2 regions of the Comamonas sp. B-9 genome follow, and region 2 is predicted to be linked to the other one. Evidence: riboswitches for the same ligand, from Rfam matches in the RefSeq annotation. Region 2 holds a riboswitch; the other holds the start of a gene.
What was found. Region 2 has a riboswitch for S-adenosylhomocysteine ahead of metH (methionine synthase). Riboswitches for the same ligand answer to the same signal wherever they lie in the genome.
Positions count from the first base shown of each region.

Region 1: linked by a shared signal. The riboswitch ahead of ahcY (adenosylhomocysteinase) and the one ahead of metH (methionine synthase) in region 2 are both predicted to bind S-adenosylhomocysteine.

Region 1 covers NZ_KE148578.1:11,171-21,058, reverse strand. Annotated here, with positions in the region: partial or broken gene H928_RS0113035 (precorrin-3B synthase) at 1-2, opposite strand, end outside; gene H928_RS0113030 (response regulator) at 181-885, shown strand; S-adenosyl-L-homocysteine riboswitch at 904-1,002, shown strand; gene ahcY (adenosylhomocysteinase) at 1,076-2,506, shown strand; gene H928_RS0113020 (TlyA family RNA methyltransferase) at 2,641-3,843, shown strand; gene metF (methylenetetrahydrofolate reductase [NAD(P)H]) at 3,868-4,695, shown strand; gene H928_RS30815 (septal ring lytic transglycosylase RlpA family protein) at 4,766-5,605, shown strand; gene H928_RS0113005 (23S rRNA (adenine(2030)-N(6))-methyltransferase RlmJ) at 5,711-6,598, opposite strand; gene rplM (50S ribosomal protein L13) at 6,931-7,359, shown strand; gene rpsI (30S ribosomal protein S9) at 7,371-7,763, shown strand; gene erpA (iron-sulfur cluster insertion protein ErpA) at 7,936-8,301, shown strand; gene mdtD (multidrug transporter subunit MdtD) at 8,400-9,824, shown strand; gene H928_RS0112980 (anhydro-N-acetylmuramic acid kinase) at 9,848-9,888, opposite strand, start outside.
Region 2 covers NZ_APCR01000352.1:2,020-14,918, reverse strand. Annotated here, with positions in the region: partial or broken gene H928_RS0103875 (LysR family transcriptional regulator) at 1-57, opposite strand, end outside; gene H928_RS0103870 (PACE efflux transporter) at 126-581, shown strand; gene gltS (sodium/glutamate symporter) at 647-1,885, opposite strand; S-adenosyl-L-homocysteine riboswitch at 2,111-2,222, shown strand; gene metH (methionine synthase) at 2,258-5,011, shown strand; gene H928_RS0103855 (helix-turn-helix transcriptional regulator) at 5,130-5,399, shown strand; gene H928_RS0103850 (DUF4304 domain-containing protein) at 5,438-6,043, opposite strand; gene H928_RS0103845 (ABC transporter substrate-binding protein) at 6,284-7,108, shown strand; gene H928_RS0103840 (amino acid ABC transporter permease) at 7,176-7,943, shown strand; gene H928_RS0103835 (amino acid ABC transporter permease) at 7,940-8,629, shown strand; gene H928_RS0103830 (glycerophosphodiester phosphodiesterase family protein) at 8,703-10,064, opposite strand; gene H928_RS0103825 (hypothetical protein) at 10,337-10,606, opposite strand; gene H928_RS0103820 (SDR family oxidoreductase) at 10,650-11,429, opposite strand; gene H928_RS26015 (LysR family transcriptional regulator) at 11,552-12,487, shown strand; gene H928_RS0103810 (RNA-binding protein) at 12,591-12,899, opposite strand, start outside.

The DNA.
Region 1 (9,888 bases), on a different contig from region 2:
ATGGGCTGCCAGGCGCCAGGGCACCAGCCTTGGGTCTGTGGAAGGGGAGAGGGTGGGGTGGCAAACATGGAGCAGGCGGCAGCGCAGTCGCAATGCCGGGGTGCTGAAGTGTAGCGAAGTGCCCGCTTGCCGCCGGGTTGCGGGCGCAAACCACCCCGTTTTTTTGTCACAATCGGGCGCATGACGCTTGCTGCCCCCCGCATCCTCTTGGTGGACGATGATCCGCATATCCGCCGCTTTGTGCGTCTGGCCATGGAGGACGAAGGCTGGCAGGTCTTCGAGGCCGACAGCGCAAGGCGTGGCCTGATCGAGGCGGCCAGCCGCCAGCCCGATGCGCTGGTGCTGGACCTGGGCCTGCCCGATGCCGATGGCAAGACGTTGATCGCCGAGCTGCGCGGCTGGAGCGGCCTGCCGGTGCTGGTCCTCTCGGCCCGCGACCAGGAGGACGAGAAAGTGGCGGCGCTCGATGCGGGCGCGGACGACTACCTGAGCAAACCCTTTGGCGTGCCCGAACTGCTGGCGCGCCTGCGCGTGATGCTGCGCCGCAGCCAGCGCAGTGGCGGCGAGCAGCCCGGCAGCACGGTGCACTTTGGCGATGTGGAGGTGGACCTGGCCACGCACGAAGTGCGCCAGGCGGGCGCTGCCGTGCACCTGACGCCGATCGAATTCCGGCTGCTGGCGGCGCTGATCGCCGGCCAGGGCCGGGTGCTGACGCACCGCCAGCTGCTGCTGCAGGTCTGGGGGCCGGAGTACCTGGACCGGCCGCACTACCTGCGCGTGCACATGGCCAACCTGCGCCAGAAGATCGAGGCCGAGCCGGCCCAGCCCCGCCATCTGCTTACCGAGCTTCAAGTGGGCTACCGCCTGGTGGGGTTACAGGGCTGATGCCCTTATAATCGCACTCCATCCGAGGAGCGTTGCAGCGTTTCCCAGTCTGGCCAGGCGCCAGACCACCATGGGGCGTGAGGCTCGGATTTCATCTCGCAACGACGCTCACCCACGCTTTCTGTGCGGTGAGATGGTCCTTCCCTTCTTCCGCGGAACGTGGTTTTTCATTCAATTTTTGGAGAAAACCATGAACGCTGCTGTTCGCTTCAATCCCGCTGACTCCGCGATTACCGATATTTCCCTGGCCGCTTGGGGCCGAAAGGAAATCAAGATCGCCGAAACCGAAATGCCTGGCCTGATGGCCGTGCGTGAAGAGTTCGCCGCTGCCCAGCCCCTGAAGGGCGCGCGCATCACCGGCTCGCTGCACATGACCATCCAGACCGCCGTGCTGATCGAGACGCTGACTGCGCTGGGCGCCCAAGTGCGCTGGGCCTCGTGCAACATCTTCTCGACCCAGGACCACGCCGCTGCCGCCATCGCCGAGACCGGCGTGCCCGTGTACGCGATCAAGGGCGAGTCGCTCAAGGACTACTGGGACTACACCCACGCGATCTTTGAATTCGGCGCCAAGGACACCGAAGGCGAAGGCCCGAACATGATCCTGGACGACGGCGGCGATGCCACCATGCTGATGCACCTGGGCAAGAAGGCCGAGAAGGACATCTCCGTGCTGGCCAACCCCGGCAGCGAAGAAGAGAAGATCGTGTTTGCCGCGATCAAGGCCAAGCTGGCCGTGGATGCGACCTGGTACAGCCGCAAGTCGGCCCAGATCATGGGCGTGACCGAAGAGACCACCACTGGCGTGCACCGCCTGAACGAAATGTCGGCCAACGGCTCGCTGCTGTTCCGCGCGATCAACGTCAACGACTCGGTGACCAAGTCCAAGTTCGACAACCTCTACGGCTGCCGCGAATCGCTGGTGGACGGCATCAAGCGCGCCACCGATGTGATGATCGCCGGCAAGGTGGCTGTGGTGGCTGGCTACGGTGACGTGGGCAAGGGCTGCGCCCAGGCGCTGACTGCGCTGCGCGCGCAAGTCTGGGTGACCGAAATCGACCCGATCAACGCCCTGCAAGCGGCGATGGAAGGCTACAAGGTTGTGACCATGGAGTACGCCGCTGACAAGTGCGACATCTTCGTGACCACCACCGGCAACAAGGACATCATCCGCCACGAGCACATGGTCGCGATGAAGGACGAGGCCATCGTCTGCAACATCGGTCACTTCGACAACGAAATCGATGTCGCATCGATCGAGAAGTACGAGTGGGAAGAGATCAAGCCGCAAGTCGACCACATCACCTTCCCCGATGGCAAGAAGATCATCCTGCTGGCCAAGGGCCGCCTGGTGAACCTGGGTTGCGCCACCGGCCACCCCAGCTTTGTGATGTCCAACTCCTTTGCCAACCAGACGCTGGCGCAGATCGAGCTGTTCACCCGCCCAGACGCCTACGAAGTGGGCAAGGTCTATGTGCTGCCCAAGGTGCTGGACGAGAAGGTTGCACGCCTGCACCTGAAGAAGGTGGGTGCCCAGCTGACCGAGCTGACCCAGGCGCAAGCGGACTACATCGGCGTGAAGAAGGAAGGCCCATACAAGCCTGAAACCTACCGTTATTAAGCTGAGCGGTAATCCCAGCGCCTGGTGACACCCTTGTGTGCCGCTAGGCGCTGCAGCCCTGTTGGGCATTTGTTGTGAAGACGGGCTGCTCCGCTTGGGCGGGCCAGCCGGTCGTTTTGATTGAAGGAACGCGCATGCGCGCAGATGTGTTTTTGGTGGAAACGGGCCTGGCGTCGACCCGCTCGCAGGCGCAGCGCCTGATTGCTGCGGGTGTGCAATGGCGCACCACCTCGCTGGCCCCCTGGATCAAGGTGGCCAAGAACGGGGACGAGATTCCAGCAGGCGCCGATGTGGAGCTGCTCGATGACTCGGAAGCCAAGTACATCTCGCGCGGCGGCTTGAAGCTCGAAGGCGCCTTGGCGGCGACCGGCCTGGTGGTCCGGGACCTGCGCTGCCTGGACGTGGGCCAGAGCACCGGTGGCTTTACCGACTGCCTGCTGCAGGCCGGCGCCCAGCAGGTGATCGGTGTCGATGTGGGCACGGGCCAGCTGCACGAGCGCCTGCGTGCCGATGCGCGTGTGGTCTGTGTCGAGGGCTTTAATGCCCGCGCGCTGACGCCCGAATCGCTGGAAGCGGCCTGCGATCTGGCTTTGACCGAGATCGTGCTCGAAGAAGAGGACAACGACACCCAGCCGGTGGCCCCTTATGCCTGGATGCGCAATGGCGGCCAGGTCGATGAGGAATACGACGACAGCCAGGACGCCAAAGAGCAGGAGATCGAGGACTTCAAGGCCGAGCGCAGCGCCAAGCAGCGCGCCAAGGCGGAGGGCACGGCCCCCGTCGAGCGCCGCCGCCGCGCCGGCACCGAGAACGTCGATATCCGCCCCGAGTTTGACTTTGTCACCGGCGATCTGTCCTTTATCTCGCTGACCCTGGTGCTGCCAGCGGTGGTGAGCGTGCTCAAGCCCGGTGGCCAGCTGCTGATGCTGGTCAAGCCCCAGTTCGAGCTGCAGCCCGGCCAGATCGGCAAGGGCGGCATTGTGCGCGACAAGGCCTTGTATGCCGAGGTGGAACAGCGCATCCGCGCCTGCCTCGCCGAGCTGGGCCTGGAGGTCAAGCAATGGATGGATTCGGCCATCGATGGCGGTGACGGCAACCACGAGTTCTTTGTGCATGCCCAGCAAGGCGCCGTGGTGAAGCTGCCCGCGCCTGCGGCAGCCGATGCCAGCGATGAGACCTCTGCCGCGCCAGCGAAGAAGGCCGCAGCCAAGCGCCCATCGCGGGCCGATATGCGTGCCAAGCGCGATCTGCAGGAGCTGTATGTGGACCCCGAAGCGGCCAGCTTTGGCCAGCCCGGCCCGGCACGCAGCAAGCAGAAAAAACGCAACGAGCGCTGAGTATTGACGACCTGGAAGACGGCCATGACCTTTCCCATCAGTTTTGAATTTTTCCCGCCCAAGACGCCCGAAGGCGCTGACAAGCTGCGCGTGGTGCGCCAGGCGCTGTATGCGCGCAAGCCCCAGTTCTGCTCGGTGACCTATGGGGCGGGCGGCTCCACGCAAGAGGGCACCTTTGGCGTGGTCAAGGCCATCCTCGACGAGGGTGTGGATGCGGCATCGCACTTCTCCTGCGTGGGCGCGACCAAGCAAACCGTGCGTGCGCAGCTGCAGCAGCTCAAGGACATGGGCGTCAAGCGCCTGGTGGCCTTGCGCGGCGACCTGCCCAGCGGCTATGGCCTGGGCGGCGAGTTCCACTACGCCAGCGATCTGGTGACGTTTATCCGCGACGAATTCGGCCAGGATTTCCACATCGAAGTGGCCGCCTATCCGGAGATGCACCCGCAGGCGCGCAACCCCGAGGCCGATCTGCAGGCTTTTCTGGCCAAGGTGAAAGCCGGTGCCGATTCGGCCATTACGCAGTACTTCTTCAACGCCGATGCCTTTTGCAGATTTCAAGAAGATTTACAAAAACGCGGGGTAGACCTGCCGGTCATCCCGGGTATTATGCCGATCACCGGATCGACGCAACTGATGCGCTTTTCGGATGCCTGCGGCGCCGAGATCCCGCGCTGGATTCGTCTGCGACTGCAAGGCTATGGAGATGATGTTGCCAGCATCCGTGCCTTTGGCCTGGATGTAGTGACCCAGATGTGCGAGGACCTGCGCCGCCGTGGTGCCGTCGGTCTGCACTTCTACACCATGAACCAAAGCGCAGCCACACTGGCGATCTGCGACCGGCTGGGGCTGTAGCCAACAGCGCTGTGGTCTTGCAGCGCGGTGGCCCCGAATGTGCCGAACGCGGAAAGACCAGGAGTTGCTGTTGCCCTCATCCACACGATCGCGATGCCGAGGCTGGCTGGCCGCTATCAGCCTGGCTGCGCTCGCCGGTGGCTGCGTGCATGTGCCCAGCGATGTCGATGGCACGGCGCCGGCAGACAACACGGCGCAAGGCCTGACGCCACCTGAAGAACCTGCGAACCCCACCGCACGCTCGCCCGCCGAGTCGGCCATCACCTCCACCGCGCCTGAGGAGCTGGCCGCGCTGTCCGGTGAGCGCCGAGGCCTGGGCCTGGTGCTGCCGCCGTCGGCGCCGCTCAGCAGCATCGATGGGCTCTCGCGCCCCTGGGATGTGCCCGATATCCCTCCCGCCCTCAAGCAAGACCCTTACCGCTCGGCCGACCAGCAAGGCATGGCCTCCTGGTATGGCGGCCAGTTCCATGGCCGCAAGACGGCCAATGGCGAGCGCTTTGACAAGGAAGGGCTGACAGCAGCCCACAAGACCCTGCCTTTTGGCACCCAGGTCTGCGTGCGCAGCATGGTCACCGGCAAGGCGGTGGTGGTGCGCATCAATGACCGAGGCCCCTATGCGGGCGACCGCATCATCGACCTGAGCCAGGGCGCCGCCCAGGAACTGGGCATGCTGGGCCTGGGTATCAAGCCGGTGGAGCTCTGGACCCTGGACGACGATGACGACGACTGCCCCTCATTTGTGCTGGCCGGGCGGCGCGGCAGCGGGGCACTGGCCGGTGATGCGGCGCCCCGCGGTCACCAGAACGCCAAGGCCGCGGCGCACCCTGGCCGCGTGCGGGCCGTGGTCCCCGCCACCAAGGCCCGGGCCAAGCCTGCCAAGGCCGCACCCGCAGCACGGCGCAAAAAGTAAAACCGCAGCACACAAATGCAAAAGCGCAGGTCCATCTTGGTCGATGGCCTGCGTTTTTCTGTCCGGGGTTGACCCGGCCGGCGGTGTGTTTCCCGTCTGCGCTGCTTACTTGCCGCCGCTCTCCAGCACATAGCCGGCATTGCTGTCCTGCTGCAGCAGCTCGGCCATCTGGGGCAGGGCCACCTTGAGCTGGTCCTTCAGGGTGAAGGGCGGGTTGATCAGGAACATGCCGCTGGCGGGCAGACCGGGGCGCTTTTCTTCGCCCTGGCGCATGGCGGTGGTGATCTTGCTGTTCTTGACGGTCAGCTCGGCATTGAGCCAGCTCTTGCCAAACTTGTTGGCCAGGGTCTTGAGGCGGCGCGGAAGGTCATGGGCTTCCTGGCGCGGAATGATCGGGTACCAGACCGCATAGGTGCCCGTGGGAAAGCGCTGCATGCTGTCGGCCACCATGTCGAGCACACGGCCGTAGTCGGTCTTCATCTCGTAGCTGGGGTCGCACAGCAAAAAGGCGCGGCGCGATGGCGGGGGCAGGAATTTCTTCACGCCCTCAAAACCGTCTTCCAGCAGCACCTGGACCTGGCGGCCGGCCTTCAGCTGCGCGATATTGCCGCTCAGCGAACGGCAGTCGGTGGGGTGCAGCTCAAACAGCTTGAGCTTGTCGCGGTCGCCCAGCAGGCGCTGCGCGATAAAGGGCGAGCCCGGGTAGACCTTGTAGGTGTTGCTGGTGTTGAAGGCTTTGACCATGTCCACATAGTCCTGCAGCATGGGGCACAGGTCCTTGGCACCTTCGAGGCGGCGAATGCCCTCGTCGGCCTCGGCGCTGGTGGTGGCGTAGTCGCCGTCCAGGCGGTACAGGCCCGCCCCGGCATGGGTGTCCAGTGCAACCAATGCCGCCTCTTTTTGCGTCATGTATTGCAGGGAGGCAATCAGGATGGTGTGCTTGAGCACATCGGCGTGATTGCCGGCATGGAAGGCGTGGCGGTAACTGAACATAGGGCGCCAATGGTAGCGATATGCGCCACGCTACGGCGCCAAAGGGGCATGCAGCAGCTGCTACAGGCCCCAAAAACATGGAAAAAATGCCGGAACCGAGCCCATTGGTGGGATGTAAGGAAGCACTTTACGTCTTGCCGAAAAACTTTTATAATGGAGAGCTTCGCAGCGATTTTTATGAATCCCGCGGCGAGGACTTTGCGTGCAGTGCCCAGGCGCTGCATGTGAGGGAGTACCGCCTAAGAGGCTTCCTGCGTGACGAGAGTTGCGTCTAGAAGAAGCACCGACCGCGGAAAAGGATTCGCCAAACCCTCTATTGAAAGAGAAAACTCATGTCTACATTCAGCGCAAAACCCGCTGAGGTGCAACACGAGTGGTTTGTGATTGACGCCACCGATAAGGTGCTCGGACGTGTCGCCAGCGAAGTGGCACTCCGTCTGCGCGGCAAACACAAAGCCATTTACACACCTCACGTTGACACCGGTGACTACATCGTCATCATCAACGCCTCCAAGATCAAGGTCACTGGTACCAAGAACACGGACAAGGTGTACTACCGTCATTCGGGCTTCCCAGGCGGCATCACTGCCACCAACTTCCGCGACATGCAAGTGAAGTTCCCTGGCCGTGCTCTCGAAAAGGCTGTCAAGGGCATGCTGCCCAAGGGTCCTCTGGGCTACGCCATGATCAAGAAGCTGAAGGTCTACGGTGGTGATGAGCATCCTCACACCGCCCAACAGCCTAAAGTGCTGGAAATCTAAGGAGTCCCGAGATGATTGGTGATTGGAACAATGGCACCGGCCGTCGCAAATCCAGCGTCGCCCGTGTGTTTCTGAAGAAGGGCTCCGGCAAGATTGTTGTGAATGGCAAGGACATTCAACAATATTTCGGCCGCGAAACCTCGATCATGATTGCAAAGCAGCCCCTGGTGCTGACCGGCAATGTCGAAACCTTCGACATCCAGGTCAACGTGCACGGCGGCGGTGAATCCGGCCAAGCCGGTGCCACCCGCCACGGCATCACCCGCGCTCTGATCGATTACGACGCAGCACTGAAGTCGCAACTGAGCCAAGCTGGCTTCGTGACCCGTGACGCACGTGAAGTCGAGCGTAAGAAGGTCGGTCTGCACTCTGCACGCCGCGCAAAGCAGTTCTCCAAGCGTTAATTGCTGGCTACTTGCCAAGAACCGCCCCTCGGGGCGGTTTTTTTATGGCGGCTCGCTACGGGTGGGCTATTCCCACACTGCAATTGGCGTCACCCGGCCCCCAGGCTGCGAGAAACATGCGATTGGAGTACCATTCTTTGCAGTACATCAAATAAGACAGGAGTCGTCTCCCATGAGCGAAGTTGCTGAAAACACCATGACGGAAATGCCCACCCCGATTGTCTTTACCGACAGTGCAGCGGCGAAGGTGGCCGATCTGATTGCCGAAGAAGGCAATCCGGATCTGAAGCTGCGCGTGTTCGTGCAAGGCGGCGGCTGCTCGGGCTTCCAGTATGGCTTTACCTTTGACGAGATTGCCAACGACGACGACACGACCATGACCAAGAATGGCGTGTCGCTGCTGATCGATGCGATGAGCTACCAGTACCTGCTGGGCGCCGAGATCGATTACAAGGAAGACCTGCAGGGCGCGCAGTTCGTGATCAAGAACCCGAACGCCACGACCACCTGCGGTTGCGGATCGAGCTTCTCGGTATAAGCCGCGCAGTCTGTGATGGAAGGCATTGCTCCTGTGCTTGCCTTCTGGTCCACCACCTTGCCACAAGCCGCTGTTGACCAGCGGCTTTTGTTTTGTCCATGTCCGCTGAACTGACCCCCCGCCCCGTTGCGCCCCACAAGGAGCGCCTGCTCTGGCTGGTGGCGATTGCCTTTTTTCTGCAGTCGCTCGATGCCACGATCCTGAACATCGCGCTGCCGGCCATGGCCCATTCGCTGGGCCAAAGCCCGCTGAAGATGCAGTCGGTGATCGTCGCCTACTCGCTGACCACGGCCATGCTGATTCCCGCATCGGGCTGGATCGCTGACCGTTTTGGCACGCGCCGCGTCTTCATGTGGGCGATTGCGCTGTTTGTGCTGGGCTCGGTGCTCTGCGCGCTCTCGCCCAGCCTGGGCTTTCTGATCGCCGCGCGCGTGGTGCAAGGCGTGGGCGGCGCGATGATGCTGCCCGTGGGGCGCCTGGCGGTGCTGCGCAGCCACCCCAAGGGTGATTTCATCCGCGCGATGAGCTTTATCGCCATTCCCGGCCAGATCGGCCCCTTGCTGGGTCCGACCCTGGGCGGCTGGCTGGTGGAGGTGGCGACCTGGAACTGGATCTTCTGGATCAATGTGCCGGTCGGCCTCTTTGGCGTCTGGGCCGCGCGCCGCTGGATGCCCGAGACCACCTGGTCGGTGCCGCGCAAGTTTGATGGCCTGGGCTATGCGCTGCTGTCGTTTGGCATGGTGGCCATTTCGGTGGCCCTCGATGGCATGTCCGGCATGGGCCTGGGCATGGCGATGGTCGTGGTGCTGATGGTGTTTGGCCTGGCCAGCCTGGCGAGCTACTGGATGCATGCGCTGCGAGTGCCCGAGCCGCTGTTTCCGCCGATGCTGTTCCGCGTGCGCTCGCTGCGCGTGGGCCTGCTGGGCAATCTGTTTGCCCGCTTTGGCACCGGGGCTGCGCCGTTTCTGATTCCGCTGCTGCTGCAGGTGGGCCTGGGCATGGCACCGATGAACGCCGGCATGATGATGCTGGCCACCGTCATGGGCAGCATGTTGGTCAAGCGCTTTGCGGTGCAGACGGTGCAGCACTTTGGCTACCGCCGCGTGCTGCAGGTCAACTCGGTGATGGTCGCCTTCATGCTGGCGAGCTTTGCATTGACTAGCGCCCAGCAGCCGCCCTGGTTGCTGCTGCTGCAGCTGTTTGTATTTGGCGGCTTCAACTCCATGCAGTTCTCGGCGATGAACTCGGTCACCTTGAAGGACCTGGACGGCGAATTTGCCAGCAGCGGCAACAGCCTCTTGTCGATGGTGCAGATGCTGGCCATGGGCATTGGCGTGGCCTTGGCCGGCGCGCTGCTGTCAGGCTATGCCGACCGCTGGATTACCGACCCGGACAAGTCGCTGCGCGCCATCCACGCCACCTTTTTGACCGTGGCCTTGATGACCTTGGCCGCGACCTTGGTGTTCAGCCAGCTCGACAAGGATGAGCCGGTCAAGCCGGCGCCCGATGGCGGGGATGCTTGACCGCCTAGCTGGCTAACCATTTGTCAGCGAGGGTAGATCGCCCCCAGCACCCGGGGCCCGCGTG
Region 2 (12,899 bases):
CACGGCCAGCAGGGTCTGGATGGTGTCCGAGTCAAAGGGGGCGAAGGCACTGCGCATTGATATATCAATTTTTCTGAAAGATTCTGACTTATGTTATCAGTTCATGACACATAAGATAGCGCCCTATGTCAGTTCAAAAAATACACAACAGCCCTTGGTCTCTGCAGGGGCCGATGCGGCGCGTGGTCTATGTGGCCTTGTACGAGGCCATCGCCATCGTGGCCGCCACGGCAGGCCTGTCGGCCCTCTCGGGCCAGGGCGCGGCGCACTCCGGCGTCGTGGCCGCTGCCTCGTCGGCCATCGCGATTCTGTGGAATGTCGTCTGGAACCATTTGTTCGAGCGCTGGGAGGCCACCCAGCCCACGCGCGGTCGTGGCCTGGGCCGCCGCATTGCGCATGCGCTGGGCATGGAAGGGGGTCTCGTCTTCATGCTCGTCCCCCTGTTTGCCTGGTGGTTCGAGGTCAGCCTCTGGGATGCGCTGGTGATGGACATCGGCCTGCTGCTGTTCTTCCTGGTCTACACCTTTGTCTTCAACTGGTCGTTTGACCGCCTGTTTGGCCTGCCGCAATCGGCACAGTAAGGGTCTGAAAACGCAACGGGGCGCCGTGTTACCACTGGCGCCCCGTTGCTGTTAATGGCTGTGCTTTAGCGCAGCCAGGCAATCATCAGCTGCAGCACAAAGGCATTGATGATGTCGATAAAGAACGCGCCCACCAGCGGCACGATCAGGAAGGCCTTGTGCGAGGGCCCGTACTGGCTGGTGATGGCCTGCATATTGGCCACAGCCGTGGGCGTGGCGCCCATGCCAAAGCCGCAGTGGCCGGCGGCCAGCACGGCGGCATCGTAGTTGCGGCCCATGGTGCGGAAGGTGATGAAAACGGCAAACAGCGCCAGCGCCACCGTCTGCACGGCCAGGATGAGCATCAGCGGCCCGGCCAGATCGGCCAGCTCCCAGAGCTTGAGTGACAGCAGCGCGATGGCCAGGTAGATCGACAGGCCGGCGTTGCCAAACACATCGATGGCGCGGTCAAACACCTTGAAGCCAAAGCCGTAGTCCAGCACATTGCGGATCACCACGCCGCCGCCCAGCGCCCAGACAAAGGTGGGCAGCTGCAGTATCGTGCCCTGGGTGGCGCTGGTCATGAACTCAGCAAAGGCCAGGCAGCCGGCAAACAGCGCCAGGGTCTCGATGGCGGCCTCGGCAGTGATCAGGCGCGGGGCGGTATTGGGCGTCTCGAAATTGGCGACCTGGCTGCTGTCGTTGTTTTCGGTGTGTTCGCTTACTTCTTTCTCAGTTAGTGTGCGTGGCTGGGCCAGCTGGTGGCGGGTAATCAGGCGCTTGGCCAGGGGGCCGCCCAGCAGGCCGCCGATGACCAGGCCAAAGGTGGCGCAGGCAATGCCCAGCGCGGTGGCGCCGCTCAGGCCGTATTGGTTCTCCAGCACCGAGCCCCAGGCGCCAGCGGTACCGTGGCCGCCCAGCAAGGTGATCGAGCCCGCGACCAGGCCAATGAGCGGGTCCAGCCCCAGCAGGGTGGCCAGGCCCACGCCGACACCGTTTTGCACAAAGATAAACGCGACGATCACGCCCAGAAACACCACCAGGCCCATGCCGCCCTCACGCAGCTTGGCAAAGTTGGCGCTCAGCCCGATCGACGAGAAGAACACCAGCATGAAGCTGGTCTGCATAGCGGTGGCAAAGGCCAGGGTCAGGCCGGTGGCCTGGTGCAGCGCAAAGATAAGGGCAGCCACCACCAAGCCGCCGGAGACGGGCTCGGGGATATTGAAGTCGCGCAGAAAGCGGATATGCCGCGTCAGCCACTTGCCCAGCAAGAGCACGAGGACGGCAAAGATCAGGGTGTAGTAAGCACTGAAACTCAGATGCAAGGGAATTCTCCTCAAAGAGCAGGCCTGGGCCTGTTCGAAAACAGAAAGCCGGTGTTGACTATGGGTTGGTGTTTTTTGCAGGCAAAGCGCTGCAATATGGGTGAATGCCGAAGCATCGTCTGATTGAATAGGGCTATAACCAACAACGGTGAGTGGTGTTTGCGGCTATGGACAAGTCCCCCTGCCTGTGCTCCAGCGCCCGGCCTGGCTTAAAATGCAGGGCCTTGTCCCAAGGAGCGCTGCAGCAGGCCGGTGGTACCCCATCGCAGGCCTGTCAGGCTTGGGGCAGGTCGACGGGCATGCACGGCATCGCCCGCATCAACGGCGCTCACCTGTTCTGTCTCTGTTTTCTGGTTTTCACAGGTGAGCCCCATGTCCGCGTCTGCTGCCCCCGTTTCCGTTCCTCCCATGCGCCTGTCGGGCCTGGAGCCCGTGTTTGTTGGCGAGGACAGCCTGTTTGTCAACGTGGGCGAACGCACCAATGTGACGGGCTCCAAGGCCTTTGCGCGCCTGATCCTGAATGAGCAGTACGAAGAGGCGCTGGCCGTTGCGCGCCAGCAGGTGGAAAACGGCGCCCAGGTGATCGATGTCAACATGGACGAGGCCATGCTCGACAGCAAGGCCGCGATGGTGCGTTTTCTGAACCTGATCGCCTCCGAGCCCGATATCGCCCGCGTGCCCATCATGGTCGACAGCTCCAAATGGGAGGTGATCGAGGCGGGCCTGCGCTGCATCCAGGGCAAGGGCATCGTCAACTCCATCTCGATGAAGGAGGGCGTGGACGAATTCAAGAAACACGCGCGCCTGGTCAAGCGCTATGGCGCCGCTGCCGTGGTCATGGCCTTTGACGAAAAAGGCCAGGCCGATACCTACGAGCGCAAGATCGAGATCTGCGAGCGCGCCTACCGCATCCTGGTCGACGAGGTCGGTTTCCCGCCCGAGGACATCATCTTCGACCCCAACATCTTTGCCGTGGCCACCGGCATCGAAGAGCACAACAACTACGGCGTGGACTTCATCGAGGCGACGCGCTGGATCAAGCAGAACCTGCCCGGCGCCAAGGTGAGCGGCGGCGTGTCCAACGTGTCGTTCTCGTTCCGCGGCAACGACCCGGTGCGCGAAGCGATCCACACCGTGTTCCTGTACCACGCGATCCAGGCGGGCATGGACATGGGCATCGTCAACGCCGGCATGGTCGGCGTCTATGACGACCTCGAGCCGGTGCTGCGCGAGCGCGTCGAAGATGTGGTGCTCAACCGCCGCCCCGACGCCGGCGAGCGCCTGGTCGAAGTGGCCGACAGCGCCAAGAGCGGTGCCAAGGACGACAGCAAGAAGCTGGAATGGCGCGGCACGCCCGACAGCCCCAAGACGGTGAACGAGCGCCTGTCGCATGCGCTGGTGCATGGCATCACCGACTTCATCACCGAAGACACCGAAGAGGCCTACCAGGCCATCGTGGTGCAAGGCGGCGGGCGCCCGCTGCATGTGATCGAAGGCCCGCTGATGGACGGCATGAACATCGTCGGCGACCTGTTTGGCGCCGGCAAGATGTTCCTGCCCCAGGTGGTCAAGTCGGCCCGCGTGATGAAGCAGGCCGTGGCCCACCTGGTGCCCTATATCGAAGAGGAAAAGCGCCAGCAGGAAGCGGCGGGCATGGATGTCTCGAGCAAGGGCAAGATCGTCATCGCCACCGTCAAGGGCGATGTGCATGACATCGGCAAGAACATCGTCACCGTGGTGCTGCAGTGCAATAACTTCGAGGTCATCAACATGGGCGTGATGGTGCCCTGCCACGAGATCCTGGCGCGGGCCAAGGCAGAAGGCGCGGACATCATTGGCCTGTCGGGTCTGATCACGCCCAGCCTCGAAGAGATGCAGTATGTGGCCGGCGAGATGCACAAGGACGACTATTTCCGCGTCAAGAAGATCCCGCTGCTGATTGGCGGCGCCACCTGCTCGCGCGTGCACACGGCCGTGAAGATCGCTCCCAAGTACGAAGGCCCGGTGCTTTACGTGCCCGATGCCTCGCGCAGCGTGAGCGTGGCCCAGAGCCTGCTGGGCGAGAACAAGGACCGCTACCTGCAGGAGGTGGAGGCCGACTACGACAAGGTGCGCACCCAGCACGCCAACAAGAAGAAGACGCCGCTGTGGACCCTGGCCCAGGCCCGCGCCAATGCCACCCCGGTGGACTTTGCCGCGCACCCGCCCGTCACGCCCCGCGTGCTGGGCCGCCGCGTGTTCAAGAACTTTGACCTGGCCGAGATCGCCCAGTACATCGACTGGGGCCCGTTCTTCCAGACCTGGGACCTGGCCGGCCCGTACCCGGCCATCCTGGACGATGAGGTCGTCGGTGTGGAGGCGCGCAAGGTGCTGGCCGATGCCCAGGCCATGCTCAAGAAGATCATCGAAGGCCGCTGGCTGCAGGCCAATGGTGTGATGGGCCTGTTCCCCGCCAACCGCGTGGGCGACGACATCGTGTTCTACACCGACGAGTCGCGCAGCACCGAGCTGCTGACCTGGTACGGCATGCGCCAGCAAACCGAGAAGCAGGCGGTGGACAACGTGATGCGCCCCAGCCGCTGCCTGGCCGACTTTGTCGCCCCCAAGGAATCGGGCATGGGCGATTACGCCGGCCTGTTTGCGGTCACGGCCGGTATCGGTGCCGAGAAAAAGGACAAGGAATTTGAAGCCGCGCTGGACGACTACAGCGGCATCATGTTCAAGGCCCTGGCCGACCGCCTGGCCGAAGCCTTTGCCGAATGCCTGCACCTGCGCGTGCGCCAAGACCTATGGGGCTATGCCGCCGATGAGCAGCTGAGCAACGAGGAACTCATCAAGGAAAAATACCAGGGCGTGCGCCCTGCCCCCGGCTACCCCGCCTGCCCGGACCACACCGCCAAGATCGACCTGTTCAAGGCGCTGGATGCCGCCGACATCGGCATGCACCTCACCGAGAGCCTGGCGATGTTCCCCGCCTCCAGCGTCAGCGGCTTCTACCTGGGCTACCCCGAAGCCGTCTACTTCAATGTCGGAGAAATCGGCGAAGACCAACTGGCCGATATGGCCCAGCGCCGAGGCATGGACATCGAAGTGCTGCGCCGGGCGCTGGCGCCGAATTTGGCGTAAATACAAGCCATAGGCTGTAAAACGGAAATACAAACTAAGACTTGTATTTTCGGAATACAGCCTATGGGTTGTGGCCTCACAATAGCTGCTCCTGAGTTACTGTGAATGGGGAGTACGCATGGATGAATTCATCGTCCACACCAGCCGGCAACTACCGATATTTCTGAGCGCTTTTCGCAAGGCGGCGAAGCTCACCCAGGCAGATGTGGCCATGCGCATGGGGGTGACCCAGCAGACGGTCTCTGCGATGGAACGCAATCCCAAGGCGGTCAGCGCTGAACGCTTGATGAAACTCCTGAGCGTTCTGGGCGTCGACCTGGTACTGCGGTCACACCCGGAACCGCGCGACTATGCGGGCTTTGAACTCCGGTCACTGGATGATTGGTAAAGCGCGGTTGAGGAACTGCTCGGCGTCTATTCCAACCCTCAACCCGCCAAAACCGCCTCCAGATTCGCACGCAGCGAAGTAGCACGCTCCGGCACCCGGGGCAGCGCTGCTTGGGCGATTGACTGAGCCAGTGCAGCCTCACCCAACACGACGGCGACCCGGGCCCAGGTGAGCAGGTGGGCGGGGTGCATGTCCGTGTCCTGCGCCGCCAGCCGGGCGGCATCTAGAAACGATGCAGGGTAGTCGCTGGAGGGGGCAAAAAAGGCCTGCGACTGCCGCTGCCATTCCGACACCAGAAAGGCCACCGATTCGGCCGCATCCTGTGCGCTGGCGCCATAGGCAAACTCCGCGTCTGCAGCGTTGCGAAAGCCAGCGATGACCGATCCGCGCCAGGCGCAGTCGTAGTCGCGCATCGCCTGCGGCGCGGGCAGGGTGCCACCGGCCACATCGCCCAGCGCCAACAGATGGGCGCCCAGGTTGACCTGGAACACGGCACTGCGCGGGCGGTGCTGGACCTCGACGACATGCACCACCCCACCGTCCAGCACCCGCCGGGCGATATCGCCCTGGCGGACAAAGCCTTCGGCCACAAGCTGCGGGAAGAACTGCGCGCGCAGTGCGCTGGTGGTGGTTTTGCGGTCCATGGCGGGTGGCTCTTGGGGGGTGGGGCGGCAGGTGCAGACATCGGGTGTGCTGCGCTCCCCTGCTTATAAAGCCTTTTGGGGGATGTGCTTTGTCGTCGAATCGTACATGCGAAATCTACATATCGATTGAATGAAATCGTCGTTGTCCAACGACGGTCTGCGTTCCTACACTGGGCCTCCAATCAACGTTTCGCTGGCCCGGGCATGGTGCCCTGGCGTGGGATCTCAGAAAGCATAGCTATGAAAAACAAGGCATGGGCGATGGTGGCGACCGCAGCGGTGGCAGCGCTGGCATCGGGGGCGGTGTGGGCCGATCGCCTGCAGGATATCAAGCAGGCAGGGGTGCTGCGTGTGGCGGCCTTTGATGCCAATCCACCGTTTGGTTTTGTCGATCCCAAGACGCGCAAGATCGTGGGCCTGGATGTGGACTATGCACAGGCCTTTGCGCAGCGCTTGGGCGTGAAGCTGCAGCTGGTGCCGACCAACCCGGCCAACCGCGTGCCGCTGCTGCTGTCGAACAAGGTCGACCTGGTGCTGGCCAATTTCACGATCACCGACGAGCGTGCCAAGCAGGTGGGCTTCAGCGTGCCTTACTTTGCCTCGGGCACGCAGTTCATCGCGGCCAAGGGCACGCTGACCTCGCCCGAGCAGCTGAACCAGCTGCGCATCGGTGTGGACAAGGGCACGACCAATGAGATCGTGCTGCGCGAGAAGCACCCGCAGGCGACCTTGGTGGCCTATGACGACACGCCGTTTGCGTTCACTGCGCTGCGCAATGGCAATGTGCAGGCCATCTCGCAAGACGGCCCCAAGCTGGTCGGCCTGCTGGCCACCATCAAGGACAAGAAGGAGCGCGACAAGTGGGAGGTGCCGGCGTTCACGATCTCGAGCGACTACATCGGTGTGGGCATTCCCAAGGGGGAGGCGGCGCTGACCGACTTCGTCAACACTGCGCTGAAGGAGCTGGAGGCCAGCGGCCAGGCCGGCAAGATCTACGACACCTGGTTCGGGCCGCAGAGCGCCACGCCGCTGGTGCGCAACTTCAAGATCGGCGACAAGCCATAACAGCACAGGTAGGGCGCAACCCCGCGTCTGAGAAGGCGCGGGGCTGTGCCTTTTGGGGTCGGTGTTTATGCAATTTTTGATGTCCTGGCTGGAGCCGTTGTGGCCGCACCTGCTGGCGGGCAAGTACTGGCGCTGGCTGCTGGAAGGTTGGTGCACCACGGTGCTAGCCTCGCTGCTGGTGATTGCGGCGTCCACCGTGCTGGGCATAGCCTTTGCGGTGGCGCGCAGCGCAGCCTGGGCACCGCTGCGATGGCTGGCGCTGGTCTACCTGTCGGTGTTTCGCAATACGCCGCTCCTGGTGCAGCTGTTCTTTTGGTACTTTGGCGTGCCCAGCCTGCTGCCACCAGCCTGGATGGCCTGGCTCAACCAGGCGCACAGCCTGGCGCTGGGGCCGTTCAGCCTGGGCTGGCCTTCGCTGGAGTTTGTCTCGGCCTGCATAGGCATGGTGTTCTATGCGACGGCCTATGTGGGCGAAGAGGTGCGCGCCGGCATCAACAGCGTGCCCGCCAGCCAGAGCCAGGCGGCGCGTTCGCTGGGCATGGGCGGCTGGCAGCTGCTGCGCCATATCGTGCTGCCCCAGGCGCTGGCGCGGGTCATCTCGCCGTTGATGGGCCAGTACATGAACATCGTCAAGAACACCTCGCTGGGCATGGCCATTGGCCTGGCCGAGCTGTCGTACCGGGCGCGCCAGGTGGAGGCCGAGACCTTCCAGTCCTTCCAGGTCTATGGCATCAGCACCTTGCTCTATATCGTGCTGATCGTGGTGCTGGAGCTGCTCAGCCAGCAGCTGGCCCAGCGCCGCCGCTGGGGCCGGGTGGAGGTGAGGCGCACATGAACTTTGCTGCACTGGGTGATGACTGGCTCTACTTGCTGGTCGGCACCTTTCCCGAAGGGCCGCCGGGCGGCGCCTTGCTGAGCCTGATCCTGAGCGCGGTCTCCGGCCTGCTTTCTGCCGTGCTGGGGCTGGCGCTGGGCATTGCGCTGGTGATGGGGCGGGGCCGGGCCTTGCAGTGCCTGCGGGTGCTGCTGGGTTTTTTGCGCGCCATTCCGGTGCTGCTGCTGATCTTCTGGATTTATTTTTTGCTGCCGGTGCTGTTCAACGTGGATGTGCCGGGCAGCTTCTCGGTAGTCTGTGCGCTGTCGCTGGTCAGCGGCGCCTACCTGGCCCATGGCGTGGCCGCTGGCCTGCAGGCGATTGCGCCGGGCCAGTGGGATGCCGGCGCGGCGCTGGGCCTGACGCGCTGGCAGGTGCTGCGCAGCCTCATCCTGCCCCGGGCGCTGGCGGTGATGCTGCCCTCGTTTGTGAACCAGTGGGTGACCCTGATCAAGGACAGCTCGCTGGCCTATATCGTCGGCGTGGGCGAGCTGTCTTTTTTGTCCACCCAGGTCAATGCGCGGCTGATGGTGCACCCGGCCGAGGTGTTCCTGCTGGTGGGCGCGATCTACTGGCTGATGTGCTCGGCGCTGAACCTGCTGGCCTGGGCGCTGGCGCGGCGCAGCCAGCCGCATTTGGTACGCTGAGTTGGCACGCTGATGCGGGCATGAAAAAAGGACGCCAGGCGTCCTTTTGGGGGTGAGCACTGCTGCGCCGTGCTTACTGGTTCTTCAGCTCGGTGATGTAGGCATCGCGGGCCTTCACACCGGTGGGGGTGAAGTCGGTGAACACGCCGTCGATGCCCAGGCGGTAGTAGGCCAGGAACTCTTGCACCGGGTCACCCTTGTAGATGCCGGCCAGGCGGCCCGCTTCGTTGCGGAAGGTGAAGCTGTGCACGATCAGGCCGGCCTTGTGGGCGTTGGCGATCAGGCCGGTGTCCTTCAAGGTGTTGACGTCCTTCAGGCCCGCACCATCCTTGTAGGGCACGACGGAGTGGGCCAGGATCTGGGGCTTCCAGGGGCCGATGCCGTCGGCATAGGTCTTGATCTCGGCCAGGCCGGCCGGGGTCTGCATCACGGCAAAGGTGCGGGCATCGCCAGCCAGGGTCCAGCTGTAGGGGCGGCCGCTGATGAAGGTCCATTCATCGGTGGTGATGTAGACCATCGAGCCATCCTTGAGGTCGAAGTCATTGCCATCGATCAGCTGCACGCCCTTGGCCTTCATGCCGGCCTTGCGCAGGTACTTGAGGCTCTCGGGGTCAAAGCTCTGGATGTAGACGGCCGAGTCCTTGCTGTTGAGCTTGTTCTTCTCGAGCAGCGCCATCACGGCGTCTTCAAACGGGTGGCTGCCGCTGCCGCAACCATTGGCGATCGCCTGCTGGTTGTTCCAGTAGGGGTTCTTGGTTTCCGCATACACGGGGATGGTGCGGCCCAGCGACTTGCCCTTGGCCGCAGCGATGTCGATCACATCCTGGGCGCTGATCAGCGGCAGCTTGCCGTTCCACTCGGTGGGGCGGTCGGCGCGGTTGTCCAAGGTGGTGCCGGCAATCCAGTCGCGCAGCTCCTGCATCGTGAAGTCGCTGATCGACCAGTCATTGCTGTGGTCTTCGCCGTCGACGATCAAGGCCTTGAGCACCGACTTCTGGTTGCCCGGCTCGACCAGGTCCGTCAGGTACTGGCTGGGGCCGTTGGCCGGAATGGCGGGGTATTTCACATCGACCAGCACGCCGGGCGTGGTGCGCTTGCGGGCTGCCACGGCGGCATTGGTCTTGGCCACATCGGCGATGTTGGTGCTGTCGCTCAGCCAGGCATTGTGGCGGGCCACCAGCTGGCAGTCACGCGTCATGTGCATGTCCAGCTCCAGCATGTCGGCGCCGGCATCGGCCGCCTTTTCGTAAGCCATGCGGGTCTGCTCGGGGTACATGCCCGAGTAGCCACGGTGGGCGATCACCTGGGGCTGCTTGCCGTCCAGGGTCTTGAAGCTGGGATCATCATCGCCGCCGCCACAAGCGGTCAGCAGCAGTGCGCCGCACAGGGCAGAGCCCAGCGCAGCCAGGCGAAATGTGGGTTGGTGTGTTGTCATCGTCCGTTGTCCCCAGGGTTGGTGAATCAGCAAGTGGATGGATGCTGCGGGGTCGGTATGACGGCACGGTGACAATGTAAAGCACGCGTCTGCGGCTCACAACAGGCGAGGTGTGCGGGCACTTGGCAGCTGTTGCTGCCGCCTGTAGAGAACACCCCCATCAACCGCTGCAGGCATCCAATTCCATGCACCAGCGTAGTGCAAGGCTGGGGGCTGGCCCAGTGTTTTCGATGCTGCAGCGCGGCAACTGTGGTGTTCTGTCCAATCGCCGATCAGGCGCGGCCCAGCCACCAGACCAGGCCCAGCGCCAGCGCGGCGGGCACGGCGAAGTTGACGAGCAGGATGGGTAGCTCTTGCGCGACGGTGTAGCCGGCCTTGTGGACGCCGACCCACATATTGACCAGCGCAACCCCCAGCCAGGCGGGGATGAAGTACTTGGCCGCCAGCGCGATGCTGGCCGCATCGGCGCCCCAGAGCTTGCCCAGCAGGGCAAAGACGGCCAGCAGCAGCAAGCCGGTCAGCATGACCAAAATCATATGCATGGGCAACTCCTTGTGGTGGTGGGAGGGCGGCGCCCTCCCGGCCTTATTTTGTCGTATAGCCGCCGTTGATCAGAATCGTCTGGCCGGTGATCCACCAGCCATCGCTCACCAGGTGGCGCACAAAGGGCACCACGTCTTCGATGTCGGTCAGGCCCGTCTGGCTGAACGGCGACAGCGCCGCTGCGCTCTTGTGGTAGTCCTGCGCATCGGCGCTTTCCTGGCCGTAGAAGAAGGGCGTGTCCATGGGGCCGGGGCCGACGGCGGTGACCGAGATGCCGCGTGCGCCCAGCTCCTTGGCCGCTGCGCGGGTGTAGTGCTCCACCGGCGCCTTGGTGCCCGCGTAGGAGGAATAAAACGGCGTGAACGCGCCCAGCAGCGAGGTGACCAGGGTGCAGATCTTGCCGCCATCATTCACCTGCTTGCCGGCCTCTTTCAGGAAGAAGAACGCAGCCTTGTTGTTGACCGCATCCATCTCGTCAAACTCGGCCTCGCTGATCTCGGACATCGGCTTTTTCAGCACCTTGCCCACGGTGTTGATCGCGATGTCGGGGCGGCCCAGCGCGGCCACGGTGTCGGCAAACAGCTTCTCCACGGCAGCGGCCGTGGTGAGGTCGCCTTGCAGCATCACCGCCTTGGCGCCCAGCTTTTGCAGCGCTGCCAGCGTCTGCTCGGCATCGGCCTTGCTCGCTGCGCTGTTGTAGTGGATAGCCACGGCCTTGGCGCCATGCTGGACAAAGTCGGTGGCCAGCAGGCCGCCCAGGTTCTTGGCGCCGCCGGCGATCAAAACGGTCTTGCCCTGCAGGCTGTGTTGGGGTTTGGACATGAAAAGCTCCTGGGGATAGGTCAGAGCTGTTCAGCGTAATTGGTCATGAAACAAAGATAAATATAGAATTTATTCCATGTTTATCCAGAATTTATTAACAATGAATACGCAGGATCCGGGCCATGGACCGCATTGACCTGCTGCGCATCTTTTTGCGCGTGGCCGCGACCGGCAGCTTTTCCCAGGCCGCCGACCAGCTGGCGCTGCCCCGGCCCACGGTGTCGCTGGCGGTGCAGCAGTTGGAAGCCCGGCTGGGCGCGCGCCTGCTCCACCGCACCACGCGCAAGGTGGCGCTGACGCTGGACGGCCAGGCGCTGGTGGACAGCGCCAGCAGCCTGGTCGATGAGATGCAGGACCTGGAGCAGCGCTTTCGCCCGCAGTCGTATGCCGTGGCCGGGCGCCTGCGCATCGATGTGCCCAGTCGTGTGGCGCGGCTGATCGTCGCCCCGGCATTGCCGGCGCTGCTGGCGCAGCACCCGGGGCTGGAGGTGGATCTGGGCTCCAGCGACCGGGCGGTGGACCTGGTGCAGGAGCACATCGACTGCGTCTTGCGTGTGGGCCCGCTGGCCGACAGCTCGCTGGTGGCCAAGGCGCTGGGCAGCATGGCGCTGATCAACTGCGCCAGCCCCGCCTACCTGGCCCGGCAGGGCAGGCCGCAGACTCCGGCCGATCTGGCAGCGCACCAGAGCGTGCACTACAACTCACCCACCAGTGGGCGCCCTGCCGCCTGGGCGTGGGTGGAGGGCGGCGCCGAGCACAGCATGGTGTTGTCCGGGGCCGTGGGCGCCAACCATGTGGAGAGCTATATCGCCTGCGCGCTGGCGGGCCTGGGCCTGATCCAGATACCGCGCTATGACGTGCAGGCGTATCTGCAATCGGGCGAGCTGGTAGAGGTGCTGCAGGGCTACCCGCCGCCTGCGCTACCGGTGCATGTGCTCTACCTGCACCGCGCGCAGCTGTCGCGCCGGGTGCGGGTGTTCATCGACTGGATCGAGCAGCTGCTGGTGCAGGCCGGAGCGATCGCGCCCGGCCCGGAGAGCTCCGCGTCCCGTCCATGACAAAGCGCCTCCCTGTACCAGCGGTACCAGGAGGCGCTTTGTAAGGCCCCGGGAGGCCTGATCGATCCGGCTAGGACAGCCGGGTCTTCAAGATGCGATGCGCTCAGTAGCGGCCACCGCCGTAACCACCTTGGCCGTAGCCCACGTCCGAGCGACCGCCCGAACGCGCGCCTGCGTTGCTGTAGCCACCCGCGCCTCTGGACTCTTCCCGGGGGCGGGCCAGGTTGACGACGATCTGGCGTCCGTCCACGGACCGGCCATTGAGCGCGTCGATCGCTGCCTGGGCCACATCGGCCGAGGCCATTTCCACAAAGCCGAAGCCCTTGGAGCGGCCGGTGTCGCGGTCCATCATGACTTTGGCCGAGGTCACGGCACCGAATTCGGAGAAGTTCTCCTCAAGGCTGGCGTCGGT